Linked DNA regions of Bremerella sp. P1. The protein of the gene in region 1 interacts with the protein of each later gene in a pairwise test. Links are inferred from orthologs where the notes say so. Each region holds a gene or a part of one and is shown in the gene's direction. Other genes may lie near its edges. The genes, in order: def and PSR63_RS02840.

Region 1 (15,488 bases):
TCGAAGGGCGAGAGCCTGGCAGGGCTCGCGGCGTACGATCGTTTGATGGAAACGTTCTTCGAAGAGAACCAGCCGCTGGGCGCATCGTTGGCGGTGGCTTACCGAGGACGGCTGGTTTACGCCAAGGGGTTTGGCCAAGCCGATCTGGACGGAAAACGCCAGGTGCAACCGACCTCGCTGTTTCGCATTGCCAGTTTGTCGAAGCCGGTCACCGCCGTGGCGGTGATGAAGCTGGTCGAGGAGGGCAAAGTCACCCTGGATCAGCCGATCGTTCCCCTGTTGAATCTCGACTTCCTGCCTGAGGATCCGCAGCAGTGGGCCGATCCACGTATGGCAGATATCACGCTGCACCACTGTTTGCAGCATACCGGGGGTTTCGATAAAGACAGGTCTGGCGATCCTTTCGCGATGAGTCGACCGGTGAAGGTCTCGCTGGGAGTCGACTTTCCGCTATCGCAAGAGGACCTGCTGCGATTTGCTCTGACGAGGAATCTCGACTTCGATCCCGGTCAGAAACATGCGTATGCCAACATCGGTTACTTAATGCTTGGGCGTATGATCGAGCAGCAAAGCGGTCAGGCGTACGACCAATATGTGCAGCAAGAGATCCTGCAACCGCTGGGCATCCACCGGATGCAATTGGCCAAAACGCTCAAAGAATACGCGGCTCCCGGAGAGGTCGAGTACCGTGACGCCAAAGGACGAACCGGCGCGAATGTACTAGGGCTCAAGAGTACCGACTGGGTCCCCTTCCCGTACGGCATCGAACGCATCGAGAACCTGGCACCTGTCGGCGGTTGGCTGGCCTCGTCGGTCGATCTGGTTCGATTCACCTCAGGTTTGTTCTTTCCTGAAGGGGATGCGATTCTCTCGCGCGAGACGCTGCAAACGATGCTGGCTCCTCCCAAGATCAACGGCCAGAAGCCCTCTGGCAAACAGGCCTACTACTATGCTTGTGGCTGGCTAACGAGACCTTCGCCTAGAAGCGTCTTACCATGGACCTGTTGGCACAACGGTCGACTGACTGGCGTATCGACGCTACTCGTTTCTCGTGCCGATGGGATCAGCTGGTGCGTGCTCTTCAATCAAGATACGGCACCGGATGGCCAGGCCTTTGCCAGTAAAATCGACAGCCCACTGCACGCTCCGGCCAATGCAATTGAAGATTGGCCGGAGGGAGATTTGTTTGCGGAATACCTCTAGAACGTTATTCCGTTAAACGGCGGCCTTCTTCGACTCGATCAGTTCGAGCAAAGCCTTTTGCGGATCGGCGAACTTGGCGATCCCTTCTTCCATCAAGATCTCTTCCAGATGGACATAGTCGACATGGCGGTCGAGTTCGTCCAGCACTTCCTGGGGTGGCAGTTGATCGATCTCACGCTCGAACGTCTTGCCACTCTCTTGAACCTGCTGGTTGGTCTTCGGCGGGTTGGTTTCGATACCGTCGCCGGCGAACGCTGCCACATACTTCCACGGCGGGTCGGAAGGAAGCTTGGTGCCGGTCGAGGCGAAGATCAGCTCTTGCTCCAGCTTCAGGTTGTTGTCGGACCAGAACTCGGCATTGTTCTTCCAGATGTTTTTTGCGTTAACAATTCCGAGTTGCCCCTGAGCGGCATCGCTCAGATGTGGCAAATGCTTCTCGGTATAAACATCGACGCGCGAAACAAAGATAGAGTAGACACTTTTGAACGCGTCGGTCGATTCTCGTCGCTGGGCACCACGCCACACGGCCTCGCGAGCCGCATGATACTGACGCATGGTGAAGCAAAGTGTCACGTTCAGCGTGATGCCGGTGGCGCAAAGTTCTTCCAAAGCGTCGATGCCGGCCGGGGTGGCTGGCACTTTGATCATGCGGTTCTTATGGCCGAGCCCCCACTTCTTGCCCAGTTCGATGTATTGAGCCACGCGATCTTCGTGAGGGAGATTGCGATCGGGGTCTTCCAGCAGCGGATCCAACTCGAAGCTGACGTAGCCGTTGTTGCCTTCGGAGCTCTCCCAGACCGGCAAAAAGACGTCTTGGGCCTGCTGGACCATGCGGTCGGTGATCGTCCAGGCAATCTCATGGGCGTCTTTTCCCTCGGCGGTCAGTTCTTCGATCCAATTGTCGAACTGCCCCGATTTGATCAGACCGGAGACGATGACCGGGTTGGAAGTCGCCCCGGAAACACCCAGCTTGGAATTGGATTCGACCAACTCGGGATCAATGGAATCGAGCCAAACTTTGGTGCCTGACTGTATAAGTGTCTCAAGTGGCGTCGTCATTGCCCATCGCTCCTTTATTTGGGAATCAAATGCATGAATTGGACGAAGTTGCGGTATTCTACCCAGGCGAGCGGTGCAGATCTTCTTTTTCTGCCGTGCGAAGGTCCTGGAAAGCACCACAATTTGGATTTGGTGAAGATGCACAGCTTAGGGTATATGCGCCTGCCATAGACTCAACTTGAAGAAAACTGTAGCTTTAATCGCTTACAGACGCAAAAATTGGCGAAGTTTTTACCGTTTTGCGTAGGAAGCAGCAAGTAGCGGAAAATCTGTGAGGCATCGGCGATCAGGCCGAGTTCTCATAGCCGTGCCCACTGGCTGAGCCGGTGGCGTTGGATCTTGGCCTGAGCGTCCGATTTACCTCGATCCGAGTTGCTCAAAGGATTCTCAAAGAGCGGATTTTGATGCAGATGCGTCGACCTACATTCTTCGAGCGTTACGCCCTGTTCATATTGATGGCGATCTTCTTCCTCGTCCCGTTCGCGCTGCGCGGGGCACGGTTGTCGCTGGAACAGATGAGGAATGACGTTAAAGACTGGCTTCCCAGTGACTTCGCCGAAACGTCCGAACTCGATTGGTTCCGCGATCACTTTCTGGGCGAGCAATTCGTTCTGATCAGTTGGGAAGGCTGCACTGCCGAAGACCAACGCCTCGATTATCTCGCGCGGCTGTTGGTCCCTCCGCCGTTGACCGAGGAAGAGAAACAGAAAGTTCCCACTGATCATCGCCTGCCAGATTTCATCGGCGACGAACTGGGACTCTATTACCCCGGCGAAGAACACGATGGTTGGGCGGGACAGAACGAGAAGTGGTTCCTGGGAAACGACTCGACGTGGTACTACCTTCTAGATAACGGCGAGCTGTACAAGTGGAATGGCCAGAGCACGGTGATTGGTGCGCTTGGTCGTGCCGCCGAGCGGGTCTTCACCGGAGGCAACTCGGCCGATGGCGACTATGTGAAGAAGGTCAACGAAGAGTACTACAAGAAGCCCAAGCTGCTGCAAGCGCGGCTCTTCAAATCCGTCACGACCGGGCCTGATGTTCTGGCTCAATTGGCTGCCCCTGGTGGTACGCTGGTTCGAGATGGTGACCCGAGCCCGAGAGACTTGGAAGAGGCCCGCGAGAAGGCCTTGAACCGACTCAAAGGCACCTTGTTCGGTCCCGACGGAGAGCAGACCTGCTTGATCGTCACACTCACCGATGCCGGCAAGGTGGATCTGCGCCGCACGATGGGACATGGCGTGCTTGGCCGCCCGCTGGGTCAATTGGAAGAGCTGGCAATTCAAGCTGGCGTGCCGCTGGAAGAGCTTCGCCTGGGTGGTCCTCCGGTCGATAACGTTTCGATTGACGAAGAAGGGGAACGTACGCTGGCCCGCCTGGTCAGCTTCAGCGTGATCATCGGCCTGGGGCTTTCGTACCTGTGTTTGCGTAGCATCAAGCTGACCATCATGGTCTTTTTCGTTGGTGGGATTAGCGCGGTGACGAGCTTGTCGCTGATCTACTGGACCGCTGGCCGATTTATCTGGTGGCTCGATCCGACGACCGACGCCGTGATCATGTCGATGCCGGCGGTGGTGTACGTGCTCGGCTTATCGGGCGCGATCCATATCGTGAACTACTACAAAGATGTCGTGAACGAGTCAGGCACGCTGCGGAATGCTCCGGAACTGACGATTGCTCACGGTTGGTATCCTTGCACCATTGCTGCCGTAACCACGGCCGTGGGTCTGGGGTCCTTGGCAACCAGTAGCATCACGCCGATTCACAAGTTCGGTATCTTCTCGGCGATGGGCGTTCTGGCAACGCTCTTCCTGCTGTTCACCTACCTGCCGGCCGCACTGCAAATGTGGCCCCCGAATGCTGCGAAGAAGGGGGAAACGAAGCCGATCGAACCTTCGGCAGCCGGGCAGTGGATTCGCGGAATTGGTGATCGAGTCGGTGACTTCATCATCGCGAATAACGTGAAGGTGGCCTTGGGCTGTATGGCGATCTTCCTCTTCTTCGCGTTCGGACTTCAGTACCTGAAGACCTCCGTGCAACTGCTGAAGATGTTCGACGACGATGCCCGCATCATTCAGGACTATGCCTGGTTAGAAGACAACCTGGGCAAGCTCGTGCCGATGGAACTGGTCGTCCGCGTCGAACCCGAAATGCTTTACTACGACGAAGCCGATCCAGAAAAGGCACTCAACCCGCTGGCACTGGCCAACGAAGACAAGGTCGATCCGAAGTTCCAATACAAGTTCCTGGAACGCATGGAGATGGCCCAACGCGTCGCGAACGTCGTTGAAGAATACCTCGGCCCGGATGGAGCCGAACTGGTAGGTCCTCCGATGTCGGCTTTGACGTTTGCTCCCGAGCTTCCCGATGCCGGTAACAGCACGGCTTCGCTTTCGGAACGCTATGCCTACAGCAAGCAGTTGGAAGCCTCGTTCAACGAGTTTGTGAAGTCCGATTACCTGCGAGTCGACAAGAAGAATGGTGCCGAGTTGTGGCGTGTGAGCCTGCGACTGGGTGCGCTCGAAAACATTGACTATGGCAACTTTGTCAATGACTTGAAGCAAGTGACCGAGCCGATCATGGATGCCTATCAGGCCCGCGATCGGATTCTGGCTCAGGTCGACAAGGACCGAGACGGTGCTGGATACGTCAACGCCAAGGTAGCTTTGCTAGGCGTGAATTACGAAGCAGCCAAAGAGGCGGCAGCCAGCGGCAAGTCCGATCATCACGATCGTTATGGGCATCTCGACGCGACGAAAGTGTTTTCCGAAACGCTACGTGACCTGCTCGTGAATGCTCGTATCAAATTGTTGGATCACGATCCGGAAGTTCATAGCCAGGAACGTTTGGATTACATTCTGAACAACTCTCGCGGCCATGCGGAATATGTTGTTTTGGTCGAACCCAACGTCATCTATGACATGGGTGCGATTGCTGATAACGCCAACGTCAAAGGGACCTTCGACGTTACTGCCCATGAATACACCGGGAAAGAGATTCCCCGGATGTACAGCGACGACCGTCCGCCTGTTTCGCTGGTTTACACCGGCGTGGTTCCCGTCGTTTACAAGGCCGCTCGTACGCTGCTGACCAACCTGATCGAAAGCACGGTCTGGGCGTTTGCCTTGATCGCGTTGGTGATGATGATGGTTCTGAAGAGCTTCCGAGCCGGTCTGATCTCGATGCTGCCGAACGTCTTCCCGATTTGTATCGTGTTCGGTTTTATGTCATGGACAGGCATCGAAGTTGACATCGGTACGATGATGACCGCCAGTGTGGCGATGGGTGTGGCGGTGGACGATACGGTCCACTTCCTGACCTGGTTCCGCTGGGGACTTGACGAAGGATATACGCGCGGCCGAGCGATTAAAGAAGCCTACAGTCGCTGTGCGATGGCCATGTTCCAGACGACCATCATTGGTGGCCTGGGGCTTGCCGTCTTTGCTTTCAGCACCTTCACGCCGACGCAGCGATTTGGTTACCTGATGGTCTCGCTGCTGGCAGTGGCCCTGATTGGTGACTTGATCTTCCTGCCAGCTCTGTTGGCGGGCCCGCTGGGACGTGTCTTCCGTCCTGATCACAAGGCTCGCAACAAGCACGGCGACAACGACAGCACCTCTGAAGAGCCTGTGGACGAGACTCCCTCGGAAGGAGATGCTCCCGAAGCCGCCGGCGAGGATGTCGAAGAACCGCGTGTCTACCCGGTTCATGGCCGTAGCCGCCCTGCTTAGCGGCTTTGCCGGTCGACCGGTCTTCAATTCTGCCTATAATGAAACGTTTCGCGGCCCCGCTTTCACTTCGATAAGTGGGGTCTGATCCCGTTATTTGGGCCCGGCTCTTAGGACCGCTACGTTGCAGATCATTCACTTTCCTCATCCCACGCTGCGTTATAAATCGAAGCCTGTCAAACGCGTCGACGCGGAGCTTCGCGGCATGATTGCCGAGATGTTCGATCTGATGTACCAGGCTCGGGGGATTGGTCTGGCCGCCAATCAGGTTGGCATTCCGCTGCGGTTCTTCATCATGAATCTGGCCGGCGAAAAGGGAGAAGGCGAAGAACTGGTCTTCATCAATCCGGCCATCAACCGCGGAACGGGCTCGGACGAAGCCGAGGAAGGATGTCTCAGCTTGCCCGGCGTGTATGGCCCCGTAATGCGTCCGGCCGAGATCATGTTCAGCGCCTATATGCCCAACGGCCAGAAGTTCGAGCAGAAGGTCGACGGGATGTTCGCCCGCTGCGTGCAGCACGAGACCGATCACCTCGATGGGATCATGTTCACCGATCGCATGGACGAAGACGCGCTGTACGATATCCAGCCCCAGGTCGATCAGTTCGAGCTGACCTTCGAACGCCTGCGAGGCGAAGGCAAGCTGCCGACCGACGAAGAGATCAAGAAGTTCCAGGACGAACTCGAGAAGAAGTATGCTTAGTTAGTGGGAAGTTTTCAGTGTTCAGTTTTCAGTAAGACTGCCTGAGGACTTCGTCTGCACTGAACACCGAAAACTGAACACTGAAAACTGTTTATGAAAATCGTCATGATGGGGACCGGGCCGTTTGCTGTTCCCACGTTTAAGGCTCTGATTGCGAGCGAGCATGAAGTCGCTTGCCTCTTCACTCAGCCCGTGCGATCGGTGCATCGGCGAAAGTCTTCGATTCCCACTCCCATGCGCGATGTCGCCAACGAGCATGGCATCGCGATTCATGATCCAGCAAGCGTGAACACCGATGAGGTGAAGCAACTGCTCGAAGGCATTCAGCCTGATCTGTTGGTTGTGTGCGATTACGGTCAGATCTTAAAGGACTACATCCTGGCCACGGCGACCTACGGCGGCATTAACTTGCACGGTTCGATCCTCCCCAAATATCGCGGCGCGGCGCCGGTCAACTGGGCGATTCTCAGTGGGGACGAAGAAACGGGCATCACGGTCATCCACATGACACCCAAACTCGATGGGGGACCTTGTTTGAAGATCGTGCGGACGCCGATCGGTCCAACCGAAACGGCCGTCGAGCTAGAACCACGCCTGGCGGACCTGGGTGTGCAGGCCGTGCTTGAATCGATTGAGATGCTTGAAAAACATGGCCCTGAAGGCACGCCTGGTGAGGTTCAGGATCAGTCGCTCGCCACCAAGGCACCCCGTCTGGCCAAGTCGGATGCCGACATCGATTGGAGCGATTCGGCCGAGCTGATCTACAACAAGTTCCGCGCGTATCAGCCATGGCCCGGCTGTTTCACACATCTCGAGCAGCAGGGAAAACCGCCACTGCGGATCATCTTGAAAGAGATTCGTCTTTTACGCGAGCCAGCCCCGGAAAGCGTTTCGCCGGGATCCATCTCGGCGGTGACAGAAGACCGACTCTATTTCGCGGCGCAGGATGGCCAGATCATCATCGATACGCTACAGCCAGCGGGCAAAAAACCGATGAAGGTAGCGGACTTCGTCCGCGGTTATCAGCTCAAAGTTGGTGATCGACTGCTGTCAGAAGCCCAGCTGTAACAAGAAAACAGCCCTTTTCTAGCCTCGTTTACCCAGTTTGCCGCGGAAATCCCTCTCGCCCCCAAAGGGGGTCTTTGTTTAAGATACACCGTTGGATTTCTGCACGGACGCGGGATTATATGCTGTGAGTCGCTGGGACATCGTTCTATTTGCGGTCGCTTCTTACATCGCCATCATGGGATTGGTGCGACTGATGAGGGTGCGCCGTATCCGCTTGGAGCGTCAGTTCCAGGAGGAATTCCGCCGCCAGCGCGAGATTGCCCTGAAGCAACAGGCCGAAGAGCAGAAGAAGGCCCGAGAGCTCGCCGAACAGCAACAGTTTGAAGAATTCATCAAGCAGAAACACCAAGAGGCCGCCTAGTCTCAGGAACCTAGGCCTCGCTTAACCCCCGATTCGTCCGCATGGAAAAACGTCTTTTTATTGAAACTGTCGGTTGTCAGATGAACATGCTCGATAGCGAGCTGGTGGTGGCCTCGCTACGCAAGCAAGGCTACGTCCTGACGACCAAGCCGGAAGAGGCCGATACCCTGCTCTTCAATACGTGCAGCGTGCGTGCTCAGTCCGAAAACAAGACGTACAGCCACCTGGGCATGCTGCGCGACTTGAAGGAGCAGAACCCCGAGAAGGTCATCGGCGTGATGGGCTGCATGGCTCAGAACCATCAGCACAAGATCTTCACCCGGGCACCCTACGTCGACCTGATTGTCGGCCCGGGGCAACTGCATCAAATTCCTTCCATGATCGACAAGATCAACGCTGGTGAAGGAAAGCAGATCGAAGTCAGCTTGGGACGTAAGGACGGTACCCGCGATCAAATCACCCGCAGCCACGAAAGCTTCGATCCGCTGCGCGATCCTGAGATGCGTCCGACACCGTTTCAAGCATACGTACGAATTCAAATCGGCTGCGACAAGTTTTGCACCTACTGCATCGTGCCAAGTGTTCGTGGTCCCGAGCAAGGACGTTCGCCGGAAGACATCATTCGCGAAAGCCGTCACTTGGCCGAGCATGGCACGGTGGAAATCACGCTCGTCGGCCAGACGGTTAACAGCTACAAGGCAACCGACTCTAGCGGCAAGCTCTGGCGCCTGGCTGATCTGCTGGCCGAACTGCAAGCGATTGAAGGGCTCGAACGCATCAAGTTCGTGACCAACTATCCGAAGGACATGACGCGCGAACTGTTGGAAGCGGTTCGCGATTTGAGCAAGGTCTCGCCTTACCTGCACGTGCCGCTGCAAAGTGGCTCGGACGAGATTCTCAAGCGGATGAAACGCGGCTACACGGTTGCCGACTACCGCGAGATGATGGTGCGGATTCGCGAGATCGTCCCTGGCTATGCCGTTAGCAGCGACTTCATTGTTGGCTTCTGCGGCGAGACGGAAGAGGATTTCCAGAAGACGGTCGAGTTGGTCGAAGAGTGTCGCTTTAAGAACAGCTTCATCTTCAAGTACAGCGAACGCGAAGGCACCCGCGGTGCCGACTTGTTCATCGATGACATTCCGCATCACGTTAAGCAGCAGCGGAATAACGACCTGCTGGCGATCCAGAATCGCATTAGCCTGGAAGACAATCAGAAAATGATTGGCGAAACGGTACAAGTCCTGGTCGAAGGCCCTAGCAAGACGGCTCTCAAGAAAGCCGATGAGGCCGAGAACCCACACGCGACGCAGTTAATCGGACGAACGCACTGCGACCGGATCGTCGTCTTCGATGGTAATCCGCGACAGATCGGCAAGATTATGCCGGTGGTGGTTTACGACTGCCACGCACATACGCTCTTTGGCGAAGTGGTCACGCAAGAGTGCGGGCCTGAGCTTTTCGCTTTGGGTTAGTGCCACTTTGTGGAGCATTTGCCGCTCCAGGTTTCTCATTCCCGGAATCCTTTGAGTTTATCCAGGAACTGACGAACCTGTTCCTTGCGCTTATCCTTGCCGCGCCAATAGTGTGGAAAATTGGCGACGTAGGATTGCACTTCTTTAAACATCTCGTCGGCGTCAAAGTGCACGACCCCTTTGGGCATCGAGATGTCAACATCTGCTGCCGCTTGGGCCCGCCAAGGGCCACCGAGTCGAGCGACCATGTTGCTTGGCTCGATGGGGTCGTAGTTGTGTTCTGCCCAAACGTTGGTCCAAAGATTGACATTCTTGGGCTTGGTTCGGCTGTAGCCGTTGTACTTGAACTTTCCGAGTTCCTTTTGATCAAAACCGGATTTAATATAATCGGCCACGTCACCGAGAAGTGATTTGATATTGGCGGTGGTGATCCGTTCTTTACTGGAAACCGGATCGAGCGTGACCACGAGATTCACTTCGATTCCGCCATAGCTTGCGGCAAGCGTCTCAGCGAGGTCCATCGCGGTGTCGCCTCCATAGCTATGTCCCACCAGGCAAATCGGTGTCAGAGGATTGAACCGCAGGCTTCTGAAGATGCGCGCCAGAACCACGAGACGATCCGTGTCCCAAGTGAAGAACGCTTTCTCATGCGATGCATCGCTGTACTTTTTGAAAACATCATCACGCACTCGATAGTGCTGGATCCCGTATATCTTGGGCAACTTAAGTGAGTCGGCGATCTTGTTGTAGGCGCTTTCAAACCGGGCGAAGCTATCGTCTCCGTCTCCGGCCCCACCAAAGAAATAGATCAGCGGTCGCTGTAGTTCGACCTCATGCTGGATGAACCCGGTGCGTTCTACAGACGCCGACCTTTGACGGCACATCGTCCCAAGGTCGATGACCTGTTCTGAGCGGACTTGCCGCTGCGGTCCGGGAAGGCGATTGGCACCCATGGCATTCACCCTTGCGAGTAGCGATAGACTCTTCGAATGCTCCAGACTCTTGCCCGAACCAAGTGCGTTGCAGCCTAGTCCGGACACTCTTTATTTTACCTAAAATTTTGGAGAAGTGGCGAGTTTTCAATCGCTTCGAGATGGCTCGGCGAGAAAAACCTTTCCGTGGTAGGAAACCGCAATGATGGGCTTCAACACGTTTGCTGAACGATGGAATGAAACGCATGTCGATCGCGTACCAGCCTGCGTACGATCAGATCGGCATCGCGGACGCGGAGTTCCTCTTGCCTCTCTGCACGGGGTCGCTTTTCCTGATGGCTTGGATTGCTACGATGATGGTTCAGACCTGTCGACTTGACCTGTAGGAGCCACCGAACATGAGCCAACCGAAGATCCTTGCATTTGCCGGAAGTGCCCGCCGCGATTCTTTCAACAAGAAGCTGATTCAAATCGCCGTGAAGGGAGCCAGAGACGCTGGTGCCGAGGTTACTCTGCTCGATCTGGCCGATTTTCCGATGCCGCTGTACGACGGCGATCTGGAAGCAGAGCATGGGATCCCAGAGAACGTGAAGGCCTTGAAGGAATTGTTTCTGGCACATCAGGGATTATTGCTGTCGTGTCCAGAATACAACAGTTCGATTACGCCCCTGTTGAAGAACACGATCGACTGGGTCTCTCGTCCGGTCGAAGGCGAAGGTCCGTTGGCAGCTTACCAAGGTAAAGTATGCTCAATCATGAGCGCATCGCCGGGGGCTTTAGGTGGACTTCGGGGCCTGGTCCACGTGCGAGCCATTCTGCAAAACATCGGTGTGATCGTGCTGCCAAAGCAAATGGCTATTTCGCAGGCTAATAATGCGTTTGCTGATGATGGGTCCCTAAAGGATTCTCGGCAGCAAGAAACGATCGAGGGTTTAGGAAAAACTTTGTGCGGATTCTTGGGGAAACTGCAATAATCTACGTTGCCTCGTCTGACCGCTTGACGGTTCCCCCTGGCACGATTCACCTCAATCTTCTTTTCATTCCTCCTTGCGAGGAAAGCCAGAATGTCGAGCACGTGTATCGACATGCTTGAGCACCCGAAATATCTCGAGTTTGTTGTTTCAGGGGATCCGACAGAGAACGAGTGGATTTCGGTGATGCACAACATCGTCGAACGAATTGACGAGACGGGCAAGTCGCGGGTTTTCATCGATGCGTCGGGAATTGAAAAACCAATCGACTCGATGGTCCGCTACCGAATGGGTATACGAACGGGCGAAACCTTTGGTATCAACGCTCGCTTTGCAGCGCTGCGTCCGGTGTGGGATGATGACAACTTCTGGGAGACGGTCGCGACCAATCGCGGGGCGATCGCCAAATCAGGAGAAGACCGTTCGGTCCTTATCCAATGGCTTTTGAGTGACGAGTGAGGTATCGTCCACTTGGTTTACTTTCGAACATGTCTAAGTACGAACATCCGTATGTCGAACATGCTGACTACCTCGAGTACGTCGTACACGGGTCCGTACGCGACGAGGATCTCTTAGCCGACCTGCTTCAGTCGATGGTTGAAGCTACCGAGAAGACCGGGAAGCGAAGGGTTTTGGTCGATCGAACTGATAGTGGTGATGAAGCGATAACGGACACCATGGTGATCTATCGATTGGCCGTTCGAGTTGGAGAAGCATTTGGGTCGTCCGTTCGCATTGCCGCTTTGTCAGCTCGGGCGGATCAGCATTCATTTTGGGAAGATGTCGCGTCCAATCGTGGCGCTATTGTCAAAGCCGGTAATGATCGAGAGAGCCTCATGCAGTGGCTGTTGAGTGACGAGTAAGGTATGGCCAACTTGGCTTACATTTCATCATGTCTAAGTACGAACACCCCTACCTGGAACACGATGAGTACCTGGAGTTCCTTGTTCCAGGCGATGATCACGACGAAGATTTCTTCAACGATCTGCTTCAGGCGATGGTCGAACTATCCGATAAAACGGGGAAGCGAAGAATCCTCATAGACCGAAGCGGGGCCGATCCCGCCAAGCCAGTCGAGCAGATGGTCATTTATCGGTTATCTCTGCGTATGGCTCAAGCATTTGGAGCAACGGTTCGAATTGCTGCCTTGTCGACGCATACCGAGCAGCATTCATTTTGGGAAGATGTGGCTACCAATCGTGGGTCGATTGTCAAAGCCAGCAACGATCGCGAAAGATTGCTCGAGTGGTTATTACAAGATGGCTGATCTTCAGTGATGCTCATACGCTGTAAACCGCTCTAGCAGTTTCAGCAAGTTGCTTGACGAGGTGACAGGCGGTGCTAGATTTGCGATCTCGTAGTGCCTGAATGTCATTCGGTGATGAATTAGAAACAGAACCCCATGAATAAACTCAGCGTCCAGCAGTTTGAACACCCCGGCTATCTTGAAATTGTCTGCTCAGGCGATCATGTCCCGGAGGATTGGGAGGAGTTGGTTGAACTGACTTATCAAGAGTGTCGGCGTACCGGAAAGAAACGCGTCCTAGTCGACGGATTGAGCCTGAACTCCGGCATGGACAACATGACCCGTTATCGCACGGGGCTGTTGGTCGCAGAGAAATTCGGACCTGAGTACAAGATCGCCTCTCTATCACCGCGGGAACACATTAATTTCTTCTGGGAGACGGTCGCCCACAATCGCGGCGCGAAGGTAAGAACGGCGAGTGACCGCGACACGCTGGTGACTTGGCTGAGCGAGGACGAATAACTGCTTACCACTTGGGGATATGCAGTTTGCGGTTCATCAGCACGATCCAGATGGTCATGCCAATCAAGATGATGCCTGCCGACAGCATGGCCGAGAGGTCCAAATAAAACGTCAAGCCTAGCAGGCCGGCAAATACTACGAGATAAGACATAGGTTGGTTCCAACAAGAAACGACAAGACTTTGTTGGAAGCTTTCGTCGCATCTGCCCCTTTCGCAAGGAATCAGTGGGCAGCAATCACGAACAATCTAAGCTGCACCGTCGGCAGAATCGGCGAAACCGCTACAATCGCGCCCGCGCATAAAAAAATGGCTATCGGACTCATCGTCCGATAGCCATTTTTGTGTTTTCACCGACTTAAAACGGAGCAGGCTTTTCACCTTCGTCCGCAGGCTTCTTGGCCTTCTCTGGCTCGCCACTGGGGGCATTCACCAGGACCTTCAGCGATTCCAGACAACTGATCATGTCTTCCTGGCTGATCTCTTCCCAACCCGCACTGCGGTGGCGAATGATGGCCAGCTTGAAGGCCTCGAACGCATCCAGCACGTCGTCTGGCATCGAGCCGATCTCGGCGAATGGTTTCACCAGCGAAGGCGCTTCGGTCGAATCGCCGATTTCCCCTTCGGCCAGTCCGGCAGATTCCCGGTTATGGGTGTCTTGCTCTTCGTCACCGAAGTCAGGGCCTTCGTGGGTAGGGCCACTTGGTCCGTCCATTTCGCCGATCGAACCACGAACTTCGTCGTCGTTGCCTTGGGCTGGCTCGTAATCTTCGTCGACGTCGGAAGCGACGATTTCACCGTCAGGACGATCGGCTTCGAGCTTGCCCATCGTTTCCCAACGCTGGTTACGCATCGAGGCGACCGACCACTTGTTCTCGGCGGCACCTTCCAGCCACATTTCGGCGTCGTCCCACTCGATCGCGGCCTGGAAGTGGCTCCAGAACAGACCTTCGTAGGTGGGATAGTTATCGCCGAAACGCTCGAACACGCGGCGCAGTCGGCCGACGTGTTGACCAGTGACGCCACCAACGCGGCGAGCCCAGGCATCGTCGGCATATTCAGAGGTGGGCGCCCCTGCTTCCTGCAGAGACGTTCTCCACTGATGAATGATTTTCCCCTTGTCCCAGTTGGTCGTGCTGATCAGCTTGGTCCACTGGCCCAGGTAAGGAGCCGAAGCTTCTTCCAGCTTGGACAGCAGTTCGTCGCTGAGGGGAAACTCGGAGGCAGCGGTTTCAGCACCGGCATCCGCCGATGGTTGGGTGGTATCGGTTGCGGCGAGATCGACAGTTGGTTCTTCCATGCGGACTTGGCTTCCTATCCTTTCGAGACGTGATCCAAATGGGCCCGGCACGCCCACAATTCTTCTCGCGGAGCGGGGCCAACTTCTAAGAGGCACGAATTCTACGCACTGACCTGAGGAGCCTTCCACCGATTAAGACCTGGTGCGTTGAAAATTCTGCTAGCCCATGGCACCAACAAGCGGCCAGACAACAACTTAGGCCTTCACAAAATCTCCACATCCAAGCGTCTGAGATGGGGATAACTTGTCAGCCGTATGTCGAACTTGCCGGGCAAAAACCAAAGCTGCCAGCAAGCAGATCGCCCCAGCGTCAAAAGATGCCGAAGGTGCGGTTTTCTCGGAGAAAACGCTGTGGATCGTTCACGGGAACATTCCCGCCGGAGGCCTGGGTAGAACCGCGAACGATTGCCCAGTGGAATGGCGTTACAGTTCCTCGTCTAGGGCACCGTAGGGGACGCGGGAGAGATCCCCTTTCAGGTCATCGTAGAAGGTCGAAACGGCTTCGACCGCCATGGCGTGGAAGTCATCTTCCCGGGTTGGTCCTTCCAGCGGACCAACCGCCCCGATCGGTGTGGTGGCGTCGTCGAGGTACTTTTCGCTGAACATCAACAGCGGATGAAATCGCTCGCCATCGGCGCCGATCCATCCCATATCGAAGACCTGCCCCATACTCATACCGAATTGAGCACAGATACTTTTGCGGATTCCCTGGTCTTCGATGCCGTTTTGCTGGAGCGTCGCATCGAGTTCGGCAACCTGGGCCAACAGATAGGCGTTCATCAGGTTGCAGTACGTTTCCGTATCGCGACGAATATCAACCGGTTCCATGTTCGTACTCCTGGCGAATGGTATCAAATGCGGGAGACGTCTGTCGCTGGCACCGATTACGCCTGGTTGGCACGCTCTTCGGAGGTGAACCCGCAAT
Region 2 (15,312 bases), 2.2 Mb from region 1 along the record:
AACGGTGCCGGTAAAACGACCACCATGCGGATAATCGCGACCCTGCTCAACCCAACCTGGGGTGAGGCCTACGTCTGCGGCAATTCGATCTACACCAAGCCGAAGGAAATCCGCCGGTTGGTCGGTTACATGCCGGACTTCTTCGGTGTGTACGACGACATGAAGGTGATCGAGTACCTCGAGTTCTTTGCGGCGGCCTACCGTATCAACGGAAAAGAGCGGGCCAAGGTCTGCAACGAGATGCTCGAACTGGTCGACCTTGAATTCAAACGCAACGCATTCGCCAACACGCTTTCGCGTGGTCAAACACAGCGTCTGGGCTTGGCTCGCGTGATGCTGCACAACCCGCAAGTATTGCTGCTGGACGAACCGGCCAGTGGCCTGGACCCGCGTGCTCGTATTCAGATGCGGAACCTGCTCAAGCGTCTCCGCGACATGGGGAAGACGATTATCGTTTCCAGCCATATTCTGCCCGAATTGGCCGACGTCTGTAACAAGATCGGCATCATCGATCGCGGCGTGCTGGAAGTGAACGCATCTGTCGCGGAAGTGATGAAGCAGGTCAAGCAGAAGACCACACTGCTGGTTGCCGTTACTGGCGATAACGACGCCGCCGGCAAAGTGTTGGAACAAGCCGACATCGTCGAAAGCATCGAGTCACGCGTGGATCATCTGCTGGTGACGCTCAAAAAGGAAGCGGAAGACTACAGCGACCTGCCGACCATGCTCATCCAGGCAGGGCACAAGATCACCATGTTCCGCGAAGAAGAAATCAACCTCGAATCGGCATTCATGGCCCTCACCAAAGGCATGGGACAACAGGTTCCAGCCGAGCCGGCAGCAATGGCTCCCTCTCCATCGGACGGAGAGGGAAGCGAGCAATCGGGTAGTTGAATTAATACCTCGCCAAGTCGCGTTGATCGCCGTCAGGGCGAAGGACCTTGAGCGACTCTTGGGCTTTGACGGTCATCATTCGCAGATCGCTTCCGATGGCCAGAAACTGCATCCCTTCGCTGGCTCGCTTTAAAGCTTCCTCAGGCTCCATCGTGTGCATGCCAGTTGGTGTGCCGACCTTCTTGCCAGCCGCGATAACCCGCTGGATCATCTCTTCGTGTGCTTCCGGCGTTGGATCGGTTCCATCCGGCGTACGCATCTGAGCTCGCAGGTCATTGGGACCGATGAAGATGCCATCGCAGCCGGGCAGGGCATAGATGGCCTCGGCGTTCTCAACGCCGGTGGGGCTTTCCGTTTGCAGGATCACCAGGATCTCATCATTCGCCTGGCGATAGTAGTCGCCGGCAGTCGCGCCGAAATTCATCGCGTGCATGCCTCCACCGACGCTGCGATTGCCTTGCGGAGGATACTTGGCCGCGGCGATCACTGCCTGGGCCTGCTCGACCGTGTCGACCATCGGGGCGACGATGCCCCAGGCACCGGCGTCGAGCGTTCGCTTGATCGTGGTGTGATCATGATCGGGAATCCGGGCCAGGGGGACGCTACCGGCATCGGCCACGGCACCAAAGATCATTGCAGCCTGCGACCAGTCGATCGCGGAATGCTCGATATCGAGCGTCAGCCAATCCCAGCTCATGCGAGCCAGCACTCGCGAGGCGTACAGATCGCCCAGCGACAACCATGTTCCAAAAGTGGGTTCGCCTGCTTTAAGTTTCGCTTTGACCGGGTTTTGACGCATGTGACGATCTTTCCATCGAACTGGGGCGGGGAAAAGCCACATTTTCAGTTTCCTGCCCGCCACTTGCAAGCCAGAGGAGCCATCGGACAGCTACGATCAGGCAGCAAAAAAGTCGGCAAATACGCGTGTTCCGGGCTTAAACAACCTATAATGGGACGTCGTAGGCCTACTAGAGTTTCCCTCTTTTACCCCTGCCAAGTTCATGACTCGATTGAATCGATGGGCCATCTGGTCCGCTGTTGTCGCACTGGTCTCGTTTCCGTTCATCTCGACGGCTCAGGCCCGAGACCCTTACGAGGCGGCTCGCAACCAATTGGTCGAAACAGCGATCATTGCCAACGGTGTGAAAGACCCTCGGGTTATCGCTTCGATCCGCAATACGCCTCGACACGAGTTTGTCGCGGCCAATCAGCGACAGCAGGCCTATTTCGACATGGCGCTACCAATTGGCGAAGACCAAACGATCTCGTCGCCGTTCATTGTTGCCTACATGACCGAATCGCTCGAGCCTAAGCCTTCGGATAAGGTGCTGGAAATCGGTACCGGCAGCGGCTACCAGGCAGCTGTCCTCAGTCCACTGGTGAAGCAAGTCTTCAGCATCGAAATCAAAGAACCGCTGGGACGCAAAGCGGCTCGTACGCTCAAACGACTTAACTACGACAACGTCTATACGAAAGTGGGCGATGGCTACCTTGGTTGGCCAAAGTATGCTCCTTTCGACAAGATCATTGTGACCTGTTCGCCTGAGAACGTCCCCAAGCCCTTGGTCGATCAGCTCAAGGAAGGGGGACTGATGGTGATTCCTGTGGGCGAGCGTTACCAACAAACGCTCGTACTGTTCACCAAGAAGAATGGCAAACTCGAAGCGGAACCTCTGCGTCCAACGTTATTCGTACCGATGACCGGCGAAGCGGAAGCACGACGCCAGGTGAAGCCAGATCCTGCCAATCCACGCTTGGAAAACGGCGACTTCGAACAGAAGCTATCGAAAAACGGTACGGTTCCCGGCTGGTACTATCAGCGTCAACTGGAACTCGTTGAAGACTCTAGTGCGCCCAGTGGAACGCAGTGCCTGAAGCTTTTCAACGAAGATCCCGGTCGTGTGTCACTGGTTTTGCAAGGGATGGCCCTCGATGGTCGACAAGTGCAGCGGCTGAAGGTCCATGGCTGGGTGAAGACCGAAGGCATGGGTCTTGGCCCCGATCGAACGCTGGCCCCGATGATGGTCGTTACTTTTTTTGATGAAGAACGCCGAGACCTTGGAAGAGCCGCGTTGGGTCCGTTCATCGGCTCGCTCGACTGGCACGAGGTGAGCAAAATCGTCAATGTTCCGCCGGCGACACGTGAAGCCCTGTTTCGCGTGACCAATTTCGGTGCTGTGGGCACGATGTACGTCGATAACCTCTCGGTGGAAGCCTCTCGTTAAAAAAGGGGGTGCCCACCGGCAAACCCATCTGAAGGCGTTGATATGCACGTAACTCTTTACGGCATAGGGACTTTTTGTCCCTCAACCAGCTTGCCAACGAATTCTATCTATTCAGCAAATTTTGCCCATTCTGCTTGAATTGAAACCTACACTTGATAAGTTCTAGGAAGGCAGCTTGGTGCTAGCCTAGCAACGAATGCAGATCACGTGTTTGGAAAAACGGTAGTTGGAGTGAATCCGGGTATGAAAAGCAGCATTGGCCGAAAATTCGCGTGGGCCGGCGCTCTGGCATGTGCCGCCATGGTTATGGGCACTAGTCAGGTCGAGGCCGGCTGGGGTTCTTGGGGATCAAGTGGCGGTTCAAGTGGTGGTAGCAGCGGCGGAAGCAGCAGCTCGAGCTACGGCAGCAGTGGCGGTTCCAGCAGCAGCAGCTGGGGATCGAGCGGTTCCAGCAGCGGCACTTGGCGCGGCGGACTGTTCCAACGTTGGTGGGACCACCATCGTGCAAGCAAAGTTTATGGCAGCAGCGGCGGAAGCAGCAGCTCCAGTTACGGTAGCAGCGGCGGTTCGAGCAGCAGCAGCTGGGGTTCGAGCGGCGGCGGTTTGTTCGGTCACCATCGCGTGAAGCGAAGCTGGGGTTCCAGCGGTGGCAGCAGCAGCTCCAGCTACGGCAGCAGCGGCGCATCGAGCGGCGGCAGCAGCGGTGGTTCGAGCGGTACCTACCAGTACTACACTCCATCGGAATCGGCTCCTGCCGTGGAAGCTCCGGCTGACATGCCACCAGCTATTCCAGCTGAATCGGCTTCCTACCGTGGTAACGATGCCGTCATCAACGTCACCGTTCCCGCAGGTGCTAAGATCTACGTCAACGACAAAGTCACCTCGAGCACCGGCACCGTCCGTCGCTTCGTTTCGCGTGACCTGGAACCTGGCTACAAGTTCGAGTACGAAGTCCGCGCTGAAATGCGTATCGACGGTCGTCTCGTCCGCGAAGTCAAGAAGCTCCAGATGACCGCTGGTGAAGCACAGGAAATCGACTTCCAACTCGATCCAGAAGCTAAGCCAGAAACCCAAGTTGTGGGTGCTCCGGTTGAAACCAAGGTTACCCTGAACGTTCCTACGAACGCTTCGGTTACCCTGGCTGGTAACGAAATGCGAACCCTGGGTGCCCAGCGTGTGTTCAGCACCGTTGCTCTGGCTCCAGGCGAAACCTGGAAGGATTACGACATTGTCGTGACCGTCCTTCGCAACGGCACGCCAATCACCCAGCGTAAGGTCATCGACCTGACCGGTGGTGACGAGCGTGAAATCAACTTCGATTTCAATGCCGATTCGGTTGCTTCGCTCTAAGGCGAAACTGCCAGAATAGTTTGACTAAACAACAAAACCCTCGCCTTGGATAAACTCCAGGCGAGGGTTTTTTCTTTGTAAATCGACTGACCTGACCCGCCACGATTTCAAGCAGCCTTTCTTGCCGTTTTGGTCGATACGTTTAATACCATGAACGATCGACCTCAATCACCCTCTGAAAAGACGGCCGCAACTCCGCGAATTACCTGGAGTCCCGGGTTTCGTGGCTTTGTGAGTGTCCTGCTGCTGATCCACCTGGTCGCACTCTTTGTCGGGCCCTGTGCGTCGCCGCCGCCTTCCAGCTATTGGGCCCAAGGGACCGAGCAGTTCATGGCCCCGTACCTGCATGCGACATTCCTGCGAGGTCACGGTTATCGCTTCTTCGCTCCCAACCCGGGACCGAGCCATTTGGTGCGGTACGAACTGCTGGATGAAGCCGATAACGAAATCAGCGAAGGCATGTTCCCCAGCCTGGACGAGCACTGGCCGCGACTGTTTTACCACCGTCATTTCATGATCAGCGAATCGATGTTCAACACGGCCAACGTCCCTGGCGAACCTCCGCCACCGGAAGCACCGCCGGGTGCCCATGCCGAGTATCAGTCGGTCACCGGTCTACGTGATGCCTACCTCGATTCGATCTCACGCTATCTTGCTCGACAACATCCGGAAGCGGCCAAGGTCCGTATCGTGATGGTGCAGCACGCGATCCCGATGCCTCAAGATGTTGCCAATGGTCGTCCGCTGAACGATCCTGACTTGTACGAAGAAGTGGTCCTCGGAGTGTACGTCATTCAACCGGAGGACCGGCTATGATCAAATTGATCAAGACATATCTGCATGAGTTGTTTACCGGCATCCGCGACGGCTGGAACAACTTCTGGTTTAAGCCGACCGATCCCGCCACGCTCGGACTGGTACGCATCTTCGCCGGCAGCATGCTGTTTTATACGCACCTTGTTTGGTCGATCGATTTAACCGGGTTCATGGGAGAGCAGGGGAGGTTCTCAGAAGATCTCGTCAATCGAATGCACCAAGGCAGTTCGTTTGCATTCAGCTACTTGTGGCTGTTCGACGGAAACCCGGCCATGCTATGGATGGTGCACATTGCGGCACTGATCATCCTGCTGATGTTTACGCTTGGGTTTTACTCACGCATCACGAGCATCCTCACGTTTATCATCGCTGTCAGCTACGCCCATCGGGCACCGGGCGCATTGTTCGGTCTCGATCAAATCAATGTCATGATGGCGATGTACCTGATGCTGGGCGGGGCAGGGACGGCTTATAGCCTGGACCGGTTGATCGAAAAGTGGCGTTTTCCCAATCGCAAGCTTCCCACAACCAGCACCGCTGCGAATGTTTCGATACGCTTGATCCAACTGCACATGTGTGTCATCTACCTGTTCGCGGGTACCGGCAAGCTTCTCGGTGATACCTGGTGGGAAGGCACTGCGCTTTGGGGTGCGGTCGCCAATAGCGAATACCAATCGATGGACATGACCTGGATGGCTAGCTATCCGCTACTGATCGCGTTGATGACGCAGGTCTCACTCGCGTGGGAATTGTCTTACAGCGCCCTGGTTTGGCCGCGTCTTACACGACCGCTAGTTCTGTTCATGGCGATCCCTCTACACCTTGGCATTGCCATATGCATGGGCATGGTTACCTTTGGCCTGGCGATGCTGATCGGAAACCTGGCATTCGTCAGCCCCTGGATCATTAGAGAACTTGAAGCCGGCATTCGCAGCAAACTGACCAAAGAGCCGATTCCCGAAGCCGCCTAAGGGGAAGAGCAGGGGGGCAAACCGCTGTTTTCCTCGCGAAAACCGCATGAATTCTCAAAGAATTTCATCTCCCCGGCGAAATCTCGGTAACGCACCATGAAGCCAACACTTACCAGGGAATTCGAGACGCTTCTACTTCCTGTTTGGCTGAGCTTACCGCCCGAATGAACCTCATTACGCGTTGATGTGTCCCGGGGCGGGAATCTATAATGCAGGTTTTGGATATCCACTAGGATCCATACAGGTAGTTTGTTTAACCCCAAGGAAATCCCCGTGTACGAGAATCTGGCCATTGTTGGAGCCACTGGAGCCGTAGGACGACTGATTCGTCAGTTACTGGAGGAACGTAAGTTCCCCTACAAAACAATTAAATTCCTCGCTTCGAAACGTTCCGCCGGCACAGAGATCACATTCAACGGCACAACGCACACGGTGGAAGAACTGACGCCAGAGTCGTTCGAAGGGGTCGACATCGCCATTGGTAGCACGCCCGATGAAACCGCGGCTGAGTTCGCTCCCTGGGCGGTCAAAGCAGGCTGTATCGTCATCGACGAAAGTGGCTACTGGCGCATGAAGGAAGACGTGCCGCTGGTCGTGCCGGAAGTTAACCCCGAAGCCGTCCAGAATCACAAGGGCATCATCAGCAGCCCGAACTGCTCGACCACGCAGATGGTCGTCGCGATGAAGCCACTGCACGAAGCCGGCAAGATCAAGCGAGTCGTCGTTTCCACTTACCAGGCAACCAGCGGTGCTGGTGTTGTGGGTGAAGAAGACCTGGTCGAAGGTGCCAAGGCTGTTCTCAACGGCGAGTCGTACACGAACAAGGCCTTTGCCCATCAGATCGCTTTCAACTTGATTCCACAAATTGGTAGCGAGAAGTACGAAGGTTACACCTCCGAAGAAATGAAGATGGTGTACGAAACGCAGAAGATCTTCGGCGACGAATCGATCAAGGTTTGCCCAACCTGCGTTCGCGTGCCGGTGACCAACTGCCACAGCGAAACGATCATGGTCGAAACCGAGCGTCCGATCTCGCCAGCCGAAGCGCGTGAGCTCTTCGAGAAGACCGACGGCATTACGGTCGTCGATAATCTCGGGGCAGGGGAGTACCCCATGCCGAAGGACTGCAGCAACAAGAACGACGTTTTCATCGGTCGTATCCGCAAGGACATCTCCTGCGAAAACGGCCTGACGTTCTGGTGCGTGAGCGATAACCTGCGTAAGGGTGCCGCGACCAACGCTGTGCAGATTGCGGAACTTCTCGTTCGCAGCCAGGCCGCCGTCTAACATCAGGCGGGTGCCATGGAATCTACCGAGCATGCGGCGGCCAAATCTCCCGGCCGCTGCATCAAGCTGACGGTTGCCTACGACGGCACCAACTATCAAGGCTGGCAGCGTCAGCCAACCGGTCCCACCATTCAAGCGGCGCTCGAAGCCGCCATCAATAGCATCGCTCAAGAAGAAGTCCACATCTCAGGCAGTGGACGAACCGATGCCGGCGTGCACGCATGGGGACAGGTCGCCAGCTTTCACACCAAGTCGAAGATGCCGGCGGATGTCTTTCGTAAGGCGCTCAATGCGACGCTCCCTCACGATATTGTCGTGCGGCACGCGTGCGATGTGCCCACCAGCTTTCGGCCCATCAACGATGCCATCTCGAAACGTTATCGTTACGTACTTCAGCCAGGTCGCATCAACGATCCGTTTTCACTCAAGCATGCCTGGTTCGTGAAACGCGTTCTCGATGTGGAAGCAATGCAGCAGGCCGCCCAGGCACTCATTGGCGAACACGACTTCGCCGCGTTCCAAGCGACCGGATCGCCGCGTCAGTCGACGGTTCGTACTATGCTGGATGCCACCGTCAAAGTTCACGACGCCGACGAACGCAAGAAGATCTTCATCGAAGTCGAAGCGACTGGCTTCTTGTACAACATGGTCCGTATCATCGCTGGTACTCTGGTCGATATAGGGCAGGGGAGGCGCACTGCAGATTCGATGGCCGCTACCATCGCTTCGTGCGATCGTCTGCAAGCCGGCATGACGGCTCCGGCGCATGGACTATACTTGCTTGAAGTCCATTATCCTTCGCATCACTAAGTTTCTTAGAAGGCCAATTATCTAATGCGTGTTGCTCATGTGATTACCCGAATGATCATCGGCGGCGCGCAAGAGAATACGCTTTATAACTGCCTGGACCTGGTGAAAGAGTTTGGCGACGACGTTCTGCTGATTACCGGGCCCAGCGAAGGCCCTGAAGGGAATCTGCTCGAGCAAGCGCATGCCCAAGGGGTGCCGATCCAAACGCTGCCCAACCTGGTCCGAAATATTCACCCAGTCACTGACTTCAAAGGCTACCAGGAAGTCAAAGCAGCGATCAAAAAGTTTCAGCCTGACGTCGTGCACACGCACAGCGCGAAGGGGGGCATGCTGGGGAGAAGGGCGGCCACTGCGCTCAAGGTACCAGCCGTCATTCACACCGTTCACGGCGCGCCGTTTCATCCGTATCAGTCGACGCTCGCACGCAAGTTCTTCATTACTTGCGAGCGATACGCGGCGATCCAATGCCATCAGCTGGTCAGCGTCGCCGATGCCATGACCGATCTGCTGGTCGAAGCAAAGGTCGCCCCGCGCGAAAAGTTCGTCACGGTCTACAGCGGCATGGAGGTCGAGCCATTTTTAGAGAGCAGGGGACTCCGCGACGAAACGCGTGACCAACTCGGCATTCAGCCAGACGACGTGGTGATCGGCAAAATCGCTCGTCTGTTCCACCTAAAGGGGCACGAGTACGTAATCGAGGCCGCGAAGGATGTCGTTGCCAAGTGCCCGCAGGCCAAGTTTCTTTTCGTCGGCGATGGGATCCTGCGCGAAAAATTCGAAGGCATGATCGCCGAGGCAGGGCTGACCGATCATTTCATTCTGGTTGGCCTGGTGCCACCGAAAGAGATTCCGAAATACATCTCGGCCATGGACGTTCTCGTGCATACCAGTCTGCGGGAAGGGCTGGCTCGGGCGCTTCCACAGGCCCTGTTGAGCGGCAAGCCGGCGGTCAGTTTTGATATCGACGGGGCACGAGAGGTCGTGTCCACCATGGAGACCGGATTCTTGCTTCCACCAGGGGATACGACGGGGCTGACGTCCGCTTTGATCCAACTGTGCGAAGATCCCGCCCTTCGAGAGAAGCTGGGCGAAGAAGGCCGCAGACGTTGCAGCCAGGTATTCCCGCACCAGGTGATGACCCGCCGACTACGTGAAATCTACCAGGAAGTGCTCCGCCGAAATGGCCGAGAAGTGGCCTAACCTGGGGAAACCATTGCGGTTACGGTAGATGTGCCGCTAGTTCACTCTTTTGAAACCTCGATGATTAGGGTAAGATTAAGAGGATTGTCGATCCGATAGGCTAAGGGAACAAATAGGGGCAAATCCTCCTCACGGATAATCTCATCGGTGTCTACCGCAGGAAGAAACTATATCGGTCCGTACCGCCTGATACGCATGCTGCGCGCAAGTAAGACGTGTCAGGTATGGGAAGCCATTCACGACTTGGACAAACGCAAGGTCGTCATCAAAACGCTTCGCGAGAACTACATTCGCGACAAAGCCGAAATCAACTCGCTGAAACACGAGTTCACAGTCGCCGGCAAGTTTGACCATCCTTTCGTCATTCATGTTTTCGAGTTCGACAACTTCCGCGGTACCGCGTATCTCGTTCTGGAGTTTGCCATCTCGCGAAACATGAAGATGGCCATTCGAGAAGGGGTCGAAGAACTCGCTTATTGGACGCCCAAGATTATTGAAGAGGGTGCCCAGGGCCTCGGCTACATGCACGAACAAGGTTGGGTCCACTGCGACGTGAAGCCCGACAACTTTCTGCTCGACACCGAAGGCAACTTGAAGCTCATCGACTTTTCGATCGCGCAGAAAAAGAAGAGCGGCATCGGCAAGCTCTTCGGCGGCTCGAAAGTCAAAGGCAACGTCCAAGGCACCCGCAGCTATATGTCGCCTGAACAGATACGCGGGGTGGCATTAGACGACCGTGCTGATATCTATAGTTTCGGCTGTACGGTATTTGAACTGATCTGCGGCAAGTTGCCCTATACGGCGACCAGTCCCGATCACTTACTCGATAAACATTTGCGAGCCGGCATCCCGTCACTGCAAGCCGCCAACGACAACGTCACGCCCGAGTTTTCATCACTCGTCGAACGGTTGATGGCGAAGAATCCGAAGCAGCGTCCTGACACCATGAACGATGTCGTGCGACTGCTGAAGAGCACCAAGATTTACAAGATTCCACCCCGCAAGCCAGCCGCACTTCTCGAACGAGAAAAAGCCGGCACGGCCAGCGGAGATGATTCCACCTCGACGTCAGGCGAATAATCCTAGCTTCGCTTAGCGTCCCATCCCATTAATTGCCTGGAGCACTGAAAGCTTTCATGAGCACCTCGATCTATCTCGACTTTGAACAGCCGATCGAAACCCTCGAGAACAAACTGAAAAAGCTTGAGGCCGAGAAGAACGACTCGCCGGAACACCACGACGAGATCCGCAGCGTTCGTAAGCAACTCACCGATACCATTCGTGAGATCTACAGCGACCTCTCGCCATGGCAAACCGTGGAAGTCGCTCGCCATCAAAAGCGACCTCAGTCGGCCGACTACTTGAACCTGGTGTTCGACGAGTTCGTCGAGCTGCATGGTGATCGCAAGTTCGGTGACGACCGCGCACTACGAACGGGCTTCGCCAAACTCGATAAGCACAAAGTCATGTTCCTCGGTCACTTCAAAGGACGCGACTTGAAGGAACGCAGCGAGTGCTACTTCGGTTGTGCCAACCCTGAAGGCTACCGCAAGGCGATCGAAAAGATGGAGCTGGCTGAGAAGTACAACCTTCCGGTCATCGCGTTCATCGACACTCCAGGCGCGTACCCAGGTATCGGCGCCGAAGAACGCGGCCAGGCCATGGCCATTGCCGATGCCATGTTCGCCATGTCGCGATTGAAGACCCCGATCATCTCGGTCGTCATCGGCGAAGGTGGTTCAGGCGGCGCACTGGGCATCGGTGTCGCCGACCGAACGGCCATGCTGCAGCATGCTTACTACTCGGTGATCAGCCCTGAAGGTTGTGCTGGCATTCTGTGGAAGAGCCACGAGTTCAAAGCCAAGGCCGCCGAGGCCCTGAAGTTCACCTCGAAGTACCTTCCCAAGTTCGGCATCGTCGACGACGTGATCGAAGAGCCACTCGGAGGTGCCCACCGTGACCATCACCAAATGGCTGCTCGCTTGAAGATGTACCTAGTCAAAACGGTCAACGAACTAATCGCCAAACCGACCGACGAGCTGGTCGAAGGCCGGTACGATAAGTTCCGCCAGATGGGCATGTTCCTGGAGCGCGAACTGGAGACCACCGAAGGCGAACCAGCGAGCTAAATCGAAGCCATCCCTGGCAACGAAATTCATCACCAGATCAAGCCGCCACGAGGCCATCTCGCGGCGGCTTTTTCGTTTCGAAATTGGGTCCGCTCAGAGAGGCTTTCTGACCGCGTTTGGACCCAGGAGCCGACCATCGATTTGGGATGCGATTAGGAGCGATCCTGGGAGACCAATTTCAGATAATTGGCAATGAAGTTCATGAAAGAGCAGGCACGTGCTCAAAGCATAAATCCGAGACCGCCGGCGAGCGAAATCGAAGCCAACTCTGGCAACGAAATTCATCATCCGAACCGGCCGTCGCGAAGTGATCTCGCGATGGCATTTTCGATTCGAGATCGGACTCGCTCACAGACGCTTTCTGGCGGCGGCTGGACCTGGGAGTCGGCCGTCGATTCCTTAAGCTCTTAGAAGCGATCCTGAGAGATGATCTTCACGCGTCTGGCAATGAAGTTCACAAGAGAGTAGGGCTCAGCGAGACGAACCAGGCGAATACCCCCGTCTCCATAGAACCCCCACTACAACGTCCGATAATGTTTGTTATGTGCGGTTCGAGCCCTATTTTTACAGGGTTTTAGGCATTCCCCGGTTTTGAGCTACTTCTACCCTGACGTTGCTGATTTGCCACTTAGTACCGCGGCTGCGTTGGGTAATATGGCTGGCCGTTCTGCATCGGGTACGGCGTCTGTTGTTGCGGCTGCACGTACTGCGGATAGTAGCTGCCGCCCTGCTGCTGCGGCGAAGGAATGTTCATTTGCGGTGGATAATATCCTGGCTGCTGCGGTGGCTGATACTGGCCGGAATATTGCTGCCAATTCGTCTGCACATTCTGTGGGTTTTCGATCGACTGATTCACGAAATTCTGGAACTGCCCTGCCTGGTTCTGAACCTCGTTTTGGATCTTATTTTGGATCTGGTTCTGCACATTATTCTGGAAGTTCTGGAACTCGGTCTGGAGGTTGAAATTGGCCGGATCGATCGACACTCCATCACCTCCCGAAGAGCCATTTCCCGTGTCGGCAAACCACTCCGGATTCTGGCCGTTCACACGCTGGTTATATCGCTCGATAAATGGCCCCACGACCTCGTTCACTTCGGCCGGCATGACCCCATGCAGATTGTGGATTGTTTTGGTGATGTAGAACCCTGATTTCGACTGCACGATCTGCTGGCGACTTTCATCCTTGGTTAGGGCGACAGCGAACATCGTCACGATGATGCATAGAAGCACACCTTTGACGAAACCAAGTCCGGCACCGATCTGACGGTCCCATCCTTTGAGCTCGAAGTTGTTCAGCGTCTTGTTGATCATCGAGAAGACAACCCAAATGATCAGCGACGTGGCCATGTACAGCCCCAGCATCGCAGCGGTGGTTCCCCAAGGCGGTTGAAGACCTAGCGCGTTGGCGACTGGTTCGCGAAGTTGCATCGAGACGAAATAGCTAGCCACGAGTGATGCAAAGGATGCGACTTGCCAGGCCATGCCTTTGTACAAACCCCACAGGATCGCGCCTGCGAGTATTGCCAGCATGAGGAAATCGTATGCAACCATGTTTCGCTATCCATAGCTCAAGAAAAAACTTCGCCCCAGAAGTCGCACGAGTATACGCACGATGGGCGGAAAGCCGAAGGTCAGTTTCTGGCACTGCTAGCGGGCGAGTGAAAGATGATCTGGAAACCAAACCCACGCTTCAGGTACAAGTGCCGAACTTCCGTCCTGCCGCGCGCGTAGTGCACTGGCAGGGGGGCGCACCAAAATTTTTTTGAGGCAGAGGATCCATGGCCGATTTCAATACGCACATCTCGACCAGCACAGCAGTCGGCGTTGGCGTTGGCATCGCAGGCTACTTCATACTCGATACGCCTGAGCCCAGTCGGATCATCACGTGCATGCTGGGTGCAGGCCTCTGTAGCCTGGCTGGTATCTTGCCTGACTTGGACTCCGGTTCCGGTCGACCACTTCGTGAAACAAGCAACGTGCTGGCAGCGGTCGTTCCCATGCTGATGGTCGATCGCTGGCAACACATGGGGCTCTCGGCCGAAGCGATCGCCCTGGCAGGGGCCTTGGTTTATATCACGATCCGTTTTGGTGTGGCTGAGATCTTCAAACGTTATACCGTGCACCGCGGCATGTGGCACAGCATTCCGGCCGCCGTCTCGTGTGCCCTGTTGGCATTCTTGGTCGTCTCCGGTGAGAACCTCGACGTCCGCATCTTCAAGAGTGCGGCCGTCTTCATCGGCTTCATGGTTCACTTGATCCTCGACGAGATTTGGTCCGTCGAGTGGAAGGGGGCTCGCATTCGATTGAAGAGCTCTTTCGGTACGGCGATCAAGTTCTGGTATGGCAAGAGTCTATGGTCGAATGTATCGACTTATGGCAAGCTCATCGTACTTGTCGTTGCGGCCGTGGGTGACCCACTCCTGATGGAACATTACAAGTTCCATCCATCGCATGACCATGAGCCTGTCCCGACGCAGCAGATTGCCACGGACCCACCACCGACCATTCAACGGTAAGCACTCTCGTGTCCCCTTTCACTCGAAGAGAGAGGGGACACGATCTAAAGAATCTTACTGCTATCGAGCATCACTGTGACCGGTCCATCGTTCACGAGATGGACCTTCATATCGGCTTGAAAAATACCCGTCTCGACCGTCACGCCCTGCTCGCGGATTCGGCTCACGTACGCATCGTACATCGCCGTGGCCTCTTCCGGTTTTGCCGCACTGATAAAACTGGGCCGGCGTCCCTTGCGGCAATCGCCCAGTAGTGTGAATTGGCTGATCGCCAAGATGCTGCCGCCAACGTCCAGCACACTGCGGTTCATCTTGCCATCGTCATCCTCAAAGATCCGCAGGTGAATTGTCTTTTCGACCAGATACTTCAGGTCGGCTTCGGTATCCCCCTGGGCTACCCCGAGAAGAACGACCAGGCCTTGATCGATCTGACCGACAACCTGGCCGTCGACTTTCACGTGGGCTTCCAGAACTCGTTGAATTACGCCTCGCATCAGTGGCGCCCCCCAGCCCCGGTCATCACGGCCATTTGGTATGCCTCGGTCTGGTCGATTGCGTCCGGCACGATCGTCGTCGGTGATAGCAACTGGCTATTGGGCGAAACGCCATCTCGCACGCGGATCAAGTCGAGCGTCACCAGCGGCTTGCGCTGATTCGGCTTGATCGACTCCCACTGAATACGATGCGGAAAGCCTGAGGCGGCATCCAGCAGCAAGCTGGCCCCGTTGGCTTGTTCATTGAGAAAAGGAATGATTGGTGGTCGGCTCTTGGCTCCGGCCCTTTTCGCCCCTCGTACCAGTAGCAACTGACGCTGCCCCTGCATGACCTGCTCGACCGAAGTGAACTCGTAACTTTGCTGCATGCGCCAGATCAAATGAGCGATGCCGGCCCGCGGCATTTCGTCATGCGTGTTTGCCAGATCTTTGAGACGCACCATCGAGGCCGACTCTTCGACACTGGTCTTCCACTGCGACCAGACGACCGGTTCGCTTGCCAGCATCGCTTGCTGAAAGAACATTGGCGACGCGGGGTCCGTACTCTGCAGAATAACCCCATGTCGCTGCATCGGCCCGCTGCCCGACTGCGTGTACTCTCCGATCCCTTGCAAGGTGT

The links.
Region 2: the proteins of def (region 1) and PSR63_RS02840 interact in binary tests that used the Escherichia coli proteins (3 or more experiments, as listed by UniProt). The link is inferred for Bremerella sp. P1 from one-to-one orthologs.

Annotation. Positions count from the first base shown.
Region 1 is NZ_CP118164.1:2,861,396-2,876,883, forward strand. The notes cover bases 4,908-7,903. They hold def (peptide deformylase), read left to right. Parts: upstream 4,908-6,114; coding sequence 6,115-6,693; downstream 6,694-7,903. Other genes in these bases: PSR63_RS11925 (efflux RND transporter permease subunit), read left to right, coding at 4,908-5,993; fmt (methionyl-tRNA formyltransferase), read left to right, coding at 6,787-7,761; PSR63_RS11940 (hypothetical protein), read left to right, coding at 7,886-7,903. Outside these bases: PSR63_RS11915 (serine hydrolase domain-containing protein), read left to right, coding at 1-1,203; PSR63_RS11920 (transaldolase family protein), read right to left, coding at 1,216-2,262; more of PSR63_RS11925, read left to right, coding at 2,673-4,907; more of PSR63_RS11940, read left to right, coding at 7,904-8,122; tRNA (N6-isopentenyl adenosine(37)-C2)-methylthiotransferase MiaB, read left to right, coding at 8,164-9,594; PSR63_RS11950 (hypothetical protein), read right to left, coding at 9,630-10,547; PSR63_RS11955 (hypothetical protein), read left to right, coding at 10,772-10,912; PSR63_RS11960 (NADPH-dependent FMN reductase), read left to right, coding at 10,925-11,500; PSR63_RS11965 (hypothetical protein), read left to right, coding at 11,591-11,956; PSR63_RS11970 (hypothetical protein), read left to right, coding at 11,986-12,360; PSR63_RS11975 (hypothetical protein), read left to right, coding at 12,390-12,764; PSR63_RS11980 (hypothetical protein), read left to right, coding at 12,900-13,265; PSR63_RS11985 (hypothetical protein), read right to left, coding at 13,270-13,416; PSR63_RS11990 (hypothetical protein), read right to left, coding at 13,622-14,563; PSR63_RS11995 (hypothetical protein), read right to left, coding at 14,987-15,391; PSR63_RS12000 (CDGSH iron-sulfur domain-containing protein), read right to left, coding at 15,448-15,488. UniProt on the Escherichia coli protein: Removes the formyl group from the N-terminal Met of newly synthesized proteins. Requires at least a dipeptide for an efficient rate of reaction. N-terminal L-methionine is a prerequisite for activity but the enzyme has broad specificity at other positions.
Region 2 is NZ_CP118164.1:676,490-691,801, forward strand. Bases 5,717-8,536 are described here. They hold PSR63_RS02840 (aspartate-semialdehyde dehydrogenase), read left to right. Parts: upstream 5,717-6,529; coding sequence 6,530-7,543; downstream 7,544-8,536. Other genes in these bases: PSR63_RS02835 (HTTM domain-containing protein), read left to right, coding at 5,717-6,256; truA (tRNA pseudouridine(38-40) synthase TruA), read left to right, coding at 7,559-8,353; PSR63_RS02850 (glycosyltransferase family 4 protein), read left to right, coding at 8,378-8,536. Also shown: PSR63_RS02810 (ABC transporter ATP-binding protein), read left to right, coding at 1-894; PSR63_RS02815 (HpcH/HpaI aldolase family protein), read right to left, coding at 896-1,735; PSR63_RS02820 (protein-L-isoaspartate(D-aspartate) O-methyltransferase), read left to right, coding at 1,896-3,119; PSR63_RS02825 (TIGR03000 domain-containing protein), read left to right, coding at 3,363-4,469; PSR63_RS02830 (hypothetical protein), read left to right, coding at 4,620-5,285; more of PSR63_RS02835, read left to right, coding at 5,282-5,716; more of PSR63_RS02850, read left to right, coding at 8,537-9,553; PSR63_RS02855 (serine/threonine-protein kinase), read left to right, coding at 9,701-10,633; PSR63_RS02860 (acetyl-CoA carboxylase carboxyltransferase subunit alpha), read left to right, coding at 10,690-11,682; PSR63_RS02865 (CvpA family protein), read right to left, coding at 12,311-13,234; PSR63_RS02870 (metal-dependent hydrolase), read left to right, coding at 13,462-14,199; dtd (D-aminoacyl-tRNA deacylase), read right to left, coding at 14,244-14,693; PSR63_RS02880 (hypothetical protein), read right to left, coding at 14,693-15,312.